3 regions of the Paenibacillus urinalis genome follow, and region 3 is predicted to be linked to each of the others. Evidence: riboswitches for the same ligand, from Rfam matches in the RefSeq annotation. Region 3 holds a riboswitch; each other region holds the start of a gene.
The links. A riboswitch is a leader RNA that binds a small molecule or an ion and turns the genes downstream of it on or off. The one in region 3 is predicted to bind cyclic di-AMP.
Positions count from the first base shown of each region.

Region 1: it holds a riboswitch for cyclic di-AMP, as region 3 does, so the genes downstream of both, PUW25_RS02065 (hypothetical protein) here and PUW25_RS06050 (hypothetical protein) in region 3, are expected to answer to the same signal.
Region 2: it holds a riboswitch for cyclic di-AMP, as region 3 does, so the genes downstream of both, PUW25_RS00490 (C40 family peptidase) here and PUW25_RS06050 (hypothetical protein) in region 3, are expected to answer to the same signal.

Region 1 covers NZ_CP118108.1:443,346-446,623, forward strand. Annotated here, with positions in the region: gene PUW25_RS02060 (hypothetical protein) at 41-487, opposite strand; cyclic di-AMP (ydaO/yuaA leader) riboswitch at 852-1,029, shown strand; gene PUW25_RS02065 (hypothetical protein) at 1,164-1,559, shown strand; gene kdpF (K(+)-transporting ATPase subunit F) at 1,692-1,769, shown strand; gene kdpA (potassium-transporting ATPase subunit KdpA) at 1,842-3,278, shown strand, end outside.
Region 2 covers NZ_CP118108.1:102,542-105,819, reverse strand. Annotated here, with positions in the region: gene PUW25_RS00500 (M1 family metallopeptidase) at 1-199, shown strand, start outside; gene PUW25_RS00495 (hypothetical protein) at 212-1,033, shown strand; cyclic di-AMP (ydaO/yuaA leader) riboswitch at 1,317-1,458, shown strand; gene PUW25_RS00490 (C40 family peptidase) at 1,465-1,932, shown strand; gene PUW25_RS00485 (GNAT family N-acetyltransferase) at 2,057-2,554, shown strand; gene PUW25_RS00480 (c-type cytochrome) at 2,668-3,030, shown strand; gene PUW25_RS00475 (4a-hydroxytetrahydrobiopterin dehydratase) at 3,125-3,278, opposite strand, start outside.
Region 3 covers NZ_CP118108.1:1,354,017-1,357,294, reverse strand. Annotated here, with positions in the region: gene PUW25_RS06060 (serine hydrolase domain-containing protein) at 1-115, shown strand, start outside; gene PUW25_RS06055 (HAD family hydrolase) at 253-924, opposite strand; gene PUW25_RS06050 (hypothetical protein) at 1,119-1,532, opposite strand; cyclic di-AMP (ydaO/yuaA leader) riboswitch at 1,673-1,830, opposite strand; cyclic di-AMP (ydaO/yuaA leader) riboswitch at 1,969-2,192, opposite strand; gene PUW25_RS06045 (glutathione peroxidase) at 2,567-3,046, shown strand; tRNA gene PUW25_RS06040 (tRNA-Leu) at 3,136-3,218, opposite strand.

The DNA.
Region 1 (3,278 bases), 910 kb from region 3:
TTTACGTTTAGTATTGGAGTAAATCTTGACGACCAGGAACTTAGAAGGAATAATACGTCAGCCCATACTCCATCAAAAAAGAACGAACGAGCAGTCTGGAACTGATAACAGGATGCAGCTCTTCATCCGCGTCCTGCATCATTTGCAGATCTGCGAGTGCTTCCTCGGCTATTCGGGTTCGTTCCATTCCCCATTCCTGTTCATGATCTGCAACGCAGAGCTTGGCCTGCTCCACGGTCAGCTCCTTCAGGATGGCAAACACAGAGATCCATGGAATCAGATCCCCGGGAGCACTCTCCTGTGGCAGCTCAAATTCAGCAAAGCCGTGTGCTGTCCCGCAGGTTATTTTAAACAATCCGCAGTAATGATATTTCTCCTCTGTCAAATAAGGAAGCCGGCGTGAATCATAGCGTATGATTTCCATCGAGCTGATCGCATCCGTTGTATAAGCAGGTACTGAATTATTCCCCATATAGGCGAGTGCCACGAGTATTCATCCTCCATTAATCATCCTCATTATTATGTTGATCATCATATAGCAAATGTCACAGACGAGTAAAATGATCCTTGTTCTAAAAAAACCGGTTTTTCAGCAAATCGGACGAAATGGATGAAAGTAAGCGGTTAATTAAGGGCCAATCTCGACCGATCGGACCTATATCTATCGTTGTCAGCTTCTTGCGCAAAAAGCAAGGAAAGTGGAGTTAGAGAGAGGAACGAAGAGGAAAATAAAGATAACAATCCGCTATGCGAAGTCAATGATTCGAAATTCGTCTTATATGAGGAGCGGACTTTCTTTACAGCACATTCGGTCAGGATTATGATTCTTGGCATAAAAGCTTTCGCCATACAATTTCATACCGCTTAATCCTTTGATGAATGAAAAGGAGCGGGGGAACCAGTGAGGTTTGCTATGCAGGCTTCGAGGGGTGAATCCTGAAGAGCACACCATATGTGCTTAGTACAGGTAGGGCGACTCTCACGCCCGAATCCGACAGCTAACCTCGTCAGCGTATCTAGAGAGACTTTCTTATATCCGAGCTCTTAAGTGGCAGCGGCTTGTTCCCGCCTGCCTACGAATAAGAAGCTGCGCGAGAGAGATTTCTCTTGCTCGGCTTCTTTTTATTGCCGGATGAAGGGAGAAACAGGAGGGGAATGCACAAATGTCCGTTGATGACGATGACGTCATAATTGTTGCAGCTGGGGGTAAGCCGGGCAGATCCTTTATAAAGACCCTGCTCATGAAGGGTTTGCCGTTTGCCATCTTGGTCAGCTCTGAGCATGAGCGTAAAGAAATGCAAAGGCTCTATGTGGAACCGGTCATTCAAGTGGATTCTTTCGAACAGGCACCTGAGCCCCCTGATTTCCACGTAGGTCACGTATTTCTGTTCGAGGAGAGTCTGCCCGTGTGCTGTAAGTACATCCAAGTCTGCCGGTCATGGACCTGTAAGCCAATCTATGTCATTACAGAGCGAAGCAAGCCGCGGCTCATCTACAGAGGGCTTGGTGCAACACATGTCATCTACAGCCGCGGCAGCGACTGCTCTTTCTTACTCTAAACCGGAATCGGGAGGTGCTAAACCAATGCTGGATTTTATCATGATCGTATTGATCAGCTTGTTGACGCTTATTTCAATCGGAGTTATCAAAGGCTCAGACTTAATCACCTCGGAAGGGAGTGAACAAAAATGATGTGGGTGCTGCTTGCTATTGCAGCTGCTGTATTCATTTATTTGGTCTACGCACTGCTTAACCCAGAGAAATTTTGAGACAGAACAAAGAACTAGATTCATTTAACAATGAATAAACGACATTCACTAACAGGAGGCTGATAAGTCGATATGTTAACCGTTATATCCATCTGTGTGACCCTCGCGGTCGTGCTCCTGCTGGCTCGCCCTGCAGGTCTATATATTGCAAGTGCATTCCGTTATGAACCAACCCGGATCGATCCGTGGTTCAAATGGATAGAGAGACCCCTCTATGCTGTCAGCGGCATCAAGGAGACGAATCAAACCTGGAAGCAGTACGCAGCTTCCTTTGTCATCAGTAACACGGTCATGATTGTACTCGTCTATCTGATCTTTCGGATACAGGCCCATCTGCCGCTGAATCCAAGCGGTGTAGCAGGTATGGAGCCGACGCTTGCTTTTAATACGTCGATTAGCTTCATGACCAATACGAATCTGCAGCATTACAGCGGGGAATCTGGTCTCAGCTATTTATCACAGATGATCGCCATTGTGTTCATGATGTTTACTGCTCCGGCCTCGGCCTTTGCGGTGGCGATCGCATTTATTAGAGGACTTACAGGCAAGCCGCTCGGTAACTTCTTCGTAGATGTCGTGCGAAGTATAACAAGGGTATTGCTTCCTGTCGCTATTGTCTCCGCTATTCTGTTTATTGCTGCTGGTGTTCCACAGACGTTAAAAGCAACAGCAGCCGTAACGACGCTTGAGGGTGGTGTTCAGGAAATTGCGAGAGGTCCAGTAGGTTCCTTCCTGTCCATTAAACAGGTGGGGAATAACGGCGGTGGATTTTTCGGAGTAAACTCGGCTCATCCGTTTGAGAATCCTAATGGATTCACGAACCTGCTGCAGATGGTGCTGATGCTTCTGTTCCCGGTCTCCCTGCCCTTCGCATATGGCAAGATGGTGGGGAACAAGAAGCAAGGGCGTGTCCTGTTCGTCTCGATGGCGATCATGTTTCTCGTGCTGATGGGGGTATCACTTGGTGCTGAAACGAACGGTAACCCTGCGATGGAGGCTGTAGGAGTTCAGCAGGAAGGCGGCAGTATGGAGGGGAAGGAAGCCCGCTTCGGTGTGGCCTTGTCATCTCTGTATTCGGTCGTAACGACCGCTTCCGAGACAGGAGCAGTTAACACGATGCATGATACGCTGACACCGCTTGGCGGTCTTGTCACTTTGGCTAATATGATGCTGAACACGGTGTTCGGCGGTATGGGAGCCGGCTTCCTGAATGTGCTCATGTACGCACTCATTGCTGTCTTTTTATCCGGTCTGATGGTGGGACGCACTCCGGAATTTCTCGGCAAGAAGCTGGAAGGCAAAGAGATTAAGCTGATTGCAATCAGCCTGCTGATTCAGCCGCTGCTTATTCTGGCTCCTACAGCTTTGGCACTGTTCACCAATGCGGACACGATATCGAATCCCGGATACCATGGTCTGTCGCAGGTGCTGTATGAGTACACTTCATCGGCTGCCAATAATGGCTCCGGATTTGAAGGCTTAGGAGATGCTACACCGTTCTGGAACATT
Region 2 (3,278 bases), 1.3 Mb from region 3:
AGGTGGAGAAATCATCTACAACCTGACTTACAAGTCTCCGCTGGAGTGGGCAATGGTTGATCCCGAGTACTCCATCACACTTGAGAACAAGCATATGAACAACTACTTAAAAGCTGAAGGAGATGAAGTGTTGGAGACCCGGTTTAATATCAGTATTACCAAAGTGTTGGAGCTCTTGCTCGGAAGTCTGTCATGGTGAGGTGTATAGTTGATGAAATTTTATCTCTCCGAAGGTTTTAAATTGGTGAAGCGTCATTTTCTAATCGTTATATTCTTGTTTCTGTACCAGCTGCTATGGGGTGTGCTTCTGTACAAGATTGTATCCTCTGCGGTCATTCCCTTGCTTATGCGCTATCCGGATCCCCCTCCTCATGAGCTCAGCCAGATCTTGTTCTGGTTAGAGGGGCAGATCAGCTTGAGCACCAGCTCCACAGTCCATGAATATGTATGGCTGCTTGTCCTCATGTTTATTTTAAGGATGCTCATTACTCCACTGATTCGGGCGGGTCTGTTTCACAGCCTTCATGAAGACGCAAGCACCAAAAGCTTCTCCTTTTTTCGAGGGACACTTAAGCACTGGAAAAAGACATCTCTACTCTATCTCGTTGAGATCATCTTGCTGCTGCTGCCTGCCTACTGGATCCTTCCAAAGGTGCTCCCCATTCTCATGAATGCCGTCTACAACCAGAATCTTCTTCTGCAGGCGGCTCCTTACGTCATCTTATGGATCGTTTATGCCTACATCATCAAGCAGCTGCTCCTATATGTCCAGTTTGGACTGACAGGTAGTCGAAGCAGCCTTGGCGCCGTATGGATCTGCCTCCGTCATGCACTTCCTGTCACTGGAGTTGCCCTGACACTTAGTACGCTTGCTATTCTGCTGTTCAGTGCTTTCACGGCCGTATCTCTCATATGGACAGGACTATTAGCCCTCATTCTCCAGCAGTCTTACCATCTCGTTCGATCACTGATCAATGTATGGAAGATTAGTTCGCAATTCAGCATTTGGCGATCCAACAGCGAAGAGGCCTGAATTTATTGTCTCAAATAATATCGCTCCAGCGCGAATATAACGCTTTCATAGTAGAAATTAAGTCCGACTGCTTAACGTCAAAATAGTTTACAAGTCTCGCTCTTTTCCTAGAGTGAGGCTTGTTTTTTGTAATATTTTATCAAAAAACGATTGCCAAATTTACACAATCTCTGTTACAATAGGCCCAGAACTTCTAGTAACAACTTTGTAATAATTGTTGTAACTTTTACTAACTAACTAAGTACATAGTCTTACAAGAGTGAGCGACTTTCACAGGTGCACATCATTAGAACAGCCAAATTCCTGGCATCTGGGAAGCGGGGGAACCACTTTTATGGGTGAATTGATCTCGCAACGTAAGTGATCATAGGGGAACCTTCTACCGAATCCTTAAGCTAACCTCGCAGGCATTGGAAGGGGATTATTTTTTCTTGAAAAAGTCACTAACTGCTGCAGCACTGAGTCTTGCTATTGCATTCTCCATCGGAACAGGAAGTGCATTCGCCGATTCCAAAATGGACAAGGTCATTGATAACGCTAAGGGAACCGAATATAAATATGGCGGTACGACTTTAAACGGATTTGATTGCTCTGGTTTTACCATGTATGTATTTGATAAACTCGGCATCGATCTGCCTCATCAATCTGGTTCTCAATACAAAATGGGCAAGTCTGTATCCCGTTCTGAGATGAGACCTGGCGACCTTGTATTTTTTAACACAAGCGGAAATGGTGTATCCCATGTCGGCATCTTCGTAGGTGACGGTAAATTTGCACATGCTTCCTCCTCCAAAGGAGTTATTATCAGCAAGCTGGACGAGAGCTACTATGAAAAACGTTACGTTGGTGCAAAACGTATCATGAGTACGGAAGAATACGAAACTGCTGCATTAGATTAAGCAACATTGTGCTGGAACGAACTTTATAGCCCGAAGATTAGATTACTAAATAGTAATCCATCTTCGGGCTTTTTATATTATATTAGGGAGGACTATTTGATGAGGAATCAAAGGAGACGATGACATGACGCAGAAAGGCACGACCTTTCATGCCCTTTCTATGAGTGAAGAGCATGCAGCTGAGATCTGCACTTGGCAGTACGAACCTCCTTATAACATATATGGCTGGCTGCCCTGGGAGCAAATGAAGGCACTTGAGATTGAATTCGGCGACCCTAAGCTCCGAGGCACACAATATTTATCCATTGTAAATGATACCGGTGAGCTATACGGGTTCGCACAATTATTTCCTCTAGCCGGTGTGACCCGGCTTGGTCTCGGTCTGAGACCTGATCTGTGCGGGCAGGGGCTCGGAGCCCCCTTCGTAAGCTCCATTGTACAAGAAGCTGCTGCCCGGCAGCCGCAGAATGAGATTGATCTTGAAGTTCTCACCTGGAATAAAAGAGCGATCCGCACTTATGAGAAAGCGGGATTTGCTATTCATGATACCTATGAGCGTCTTACGCCAGAGGGTCCTAAGCTGTTCTTCTGTATGGTGTATACCGGAACAAAGCTCAAATAGACATGATTGTCTCTCCTAACTTTTGTTTAAATATTTACCATAAAATACTATGAAGCAGGTTCATGATCCTTTATAATAAATGAAGGATTGTACATAGTAGGAGGACACAACGAATGAAGAAATGGATCATGAGTGGGTTATTTTTCTTCGCTTGCGCTTTTGCCCTCGTGTTAATGTTTACGGTTCCAGGAAGAGAACATGTGGCTGAAGAGGAACAGCCTCCGGCAATGCCTGAGGTAACACTAGACGCTGCTGCTGCTGAGGAGAAGGCGAAGGCAAGCTGTATTACTTGTCACGGTAATCAACTGGAAGGCGGTATGGGGCCGTCATTGCAAACCATTGGTGCAGAACATGATGCCAATAAGCTGTACCAGATTATTAGTGAAGGCACAAGCGGCGGGATGCCGGCGTTTGAAGGTCAACTCACGGAAGAAGAGATTGCCAACCTTGCTTTGTGGCTGGCCGAGAAGAAGTAGAATCGTATAACTTAAATAAAACACGCCTGCAAGAGTCTGTATCTGTCGTCAGAACATACTCCTGCAGGCGTGTTTTGTTAATTCCTATTGCAGCTTAATTTTGCATCATTCTATCGTAAGCTTCATTATATTGTTGTGCTTCTTTAATATCGATCGCTGTTATTCCTCCATCATCCCATGAAGTGAGCCGCAGTGTGACCACTTTATGATCGATGGTGATAAAAGGGTGATGATTGAATGCCTCGGAT
Region 3 (3,278 bases):
GCTGCTCGTGATCATACCGGACCGGAGAGCCGTGATTGCTGTTAACAGTGAGGAAGATCGTATACAGTCTATCCTTGACGCGGTGTGGGAAGAAGTCCTGCCTATTTTAGAATAAACCGCCTGACTCATTCATAATCCAGCCGCTTGAATGCAGAAAAACTGCACCCCAGCTGTTAGTTTGTCCTAACGATTGGAGTGCAGTTCCTACACCACAGCCATTTCATCTGTAATAATCAGGGTCTGATATTATGTTTATAGCAGCAGTGCCGTCAGTGCATTTAGATCATTCACTGTATAGTCCGGCGTATCCTGAGCACCAGTGGAAGGCTGATAACGCCCGTACCCCTGCATAATTCGAATCGTAAGCATTCCAAGCGATTTGGCTGGGATAATGTCATTATCAATACGATCTCCGATCATAATGGACTCCGAGGGCTCCGCTCCGGCTGTTTTCAGCGCATATTGGTATAAGCGCACATCCGGTTTGGACATGCCTTGTTCAGCAGAACAAGCGATAACATCCACAAATGAACGAAGTCCATATTTCACCAGACGCTCTTCCGTACCCGGACTTTGATTAGCCACGATACCGATTCTGTAGCGCTCACCCAGCTGCTCAAGAACAGTCCGAGCTTCGGCATACGGCTCTTCGAGCTCCTTTTGAAACTTAAGCCTAGTCTTGATATACGCTCTGTCCTCCTCCGAAGGCACAAGCTCCGAAATCGCGTACTGCATGGGAGAAGCGATGTAATTGGAATAGCTCTGAATAAATTTGCTGCGTACGTCCTCCATTGTAATGTTATACCCGAGTCCATTTGCTTCTCTCACAAATTGGCCGATAATGTGATCAACGGGAACCCATTCATTTACGAGTGTATCTCCTATATCAAAAAAGAGCCATTTCACATGATCAAACTTCCCCATAATGCCATTCTCTACCTTTCCATCTGTAAATATAGAAAAAGAGACCCATGCTTATATCACGAGTCTCACATGCTATGTTTCCTTTAACTCCAGTATATCAATCCTGCATCTAATTACGCAAACTGTATAGTAAGCACCTACACTAGCCATTAGCCGCAGTCTCCTGCTTCTATCGCTGTGTGCGTGCAGATCAATTAATTAACAGCAGCCCGTTCTCCATTTAACAGAAATCCTACTTCGCCCTTGATTGTAAAAATAACGTGGTCTGCGCCCATACCGCGGTATACTCCGCGAGGATGATTCAGCTGTGTAATAATGGTAATCGGCTTACGTGTCCAGGGTCTGCATATTTGCAAAAACCGGCAGGTCAGATTCAAGCTGTTCTCAAAAATAAAAATACGTCCTACCGCCGCATTAGGCAGCAGCCATTTACTTGTAAACGCCGTATCCATACGTATAATGTGCTCTACTCCAAGCCGTTTGACCTGCTTCTCTTCCTGTGCACTGTTCGTCAGTACAGCAAAAGAAAGCTTCTTGTACATTAATAATCGAATAAAATTTCTGGCCGCTTCATTTGGTGCCGTAACTAAAATAACTTCATCACTCATTACAATCATTTCCTCCCTGTTATAGAAAAAGACAACAAAAAAAGAACACCGACGATCAAAGGCATGCCCGGTGCTCTCCCACCTATATCTCAGAACATGGCAAAACATGACCTGTTACATAGGCACTACTCGGCTTGCTGCCTCTCCCTTTGTTACGCTTACGAGGTTAGCTGTCGGATTCGGACAAGAGAGATTGCCCTATTCATGACAATAGCCATGAAATTCACCCCATGGATCAATGCATCCACATCTGGGTCCCCCGCTTTTTGGATCAACAAAAATTCAGCGCATAAATAAAACCACAGAGGATTAAACCTCTGTGGCTGATCGCTCACAAGATTTATCATTCCTCTCTCAAACGTTAGCACAGAAGATAACTAAAGAATGTTCACGATAAGGAAGTGAAGGAAGCGTATTGCATATCTTCCACATCTCTAGTGTAACTCTGTACAGCTTACGAGGTTAGCTGTCGGATTCGGACGGTGAGAGTCGTCCTATCTGTTCCTCATGATTCCATATGACATTTCATATGAATCTTCGGATCAGAATTCACCCCATGCATCGTGTATCATTCGGCTCTCACACCGAATCAAGCACGCTGCCTTACTGTGGTTCCCCCGCTCTCCGCCATATTAGGCAGAAATTAAGCGACTTATAGCAATGAGAAATTACTCAAATATAAGGTTTTCGGTTGCTCAAGATTTACGATATGAATCATACACCCGTTGAAAATCGATGTAAAGCTCCTTCAGGGGCTCATTACGACGATTTAGCGCTGTTTTGGGATAGAATAAGAATAAAATATTCCCCTCTGTGCATTCAGCTTATCTGTTCTCAGTTTATCTCGTTTTCTCGCTTATTTCAAATGACCAAATTTGCCTTCGACAGTAGATCCACTCTTTACAGAAGCTTTGTTTGACTTTCTCCATATATTGTTTAAAATTAAATTGTTATCAATACGAATCAATTTCATAATACCTTTAGCTGCTTCAATCAAGAGTATATAAGTTTCAATAGAAGGGATGGATGAAGGCATGTCGATTTATCAATACCAAGTGAACACACTCAAAGGCCAGAAGTTAAGTATGGAGGAGTACAAAGGAAAAGTACTCTTGATCGTAAATACAGCGAGCAAGTGCGGACTAACCCCTCAATACAAAGGACTGCAGGAGCTATATGACAAATTCAATGACCAATCCTTTGAAATTCTCGGTTTCCCCAGCAACCAATTTGCCGAACAAGAACCGGGCTCAAATGATGAAATCGCAGAGTTCTGCCAAATGAACTATGGTGTGAGCTTCCCGATGTTTGAGAAGATTAAAGTCAATGGAGATGAGGCACATCCGCTGTTCAAGCACTTAAAGGACAGTGCACCAGGTATACTTGGCTCGAAGGCGATTAAGTGGAATTTCACCAAGTTTCTTATCGATCAGAACGGAAATATTGTAAAAAGATACAGTCCGCAAACGACACCGGACAAGATTGAAGCGGATATCGCCAAGCTGTTAAAATGAGAATTTTGCAGGATACCCCTGTTGACGCCTCACCTACATTGAGCGAAAAAAAAGAGCTTGAAGCAATTGCTTCAAGCTCTTTCGTATGATGCGGTCGAGAGGACTCGAACCTCCACGGGTATACACCCACTACCCCCTCAAGATAGCGTGTCTGCCATTCCACCACGACCGCGCATCTTGTTCAGCATTTTCGTGCCAACAAAATATATTATACACACCTATTGATCATAAG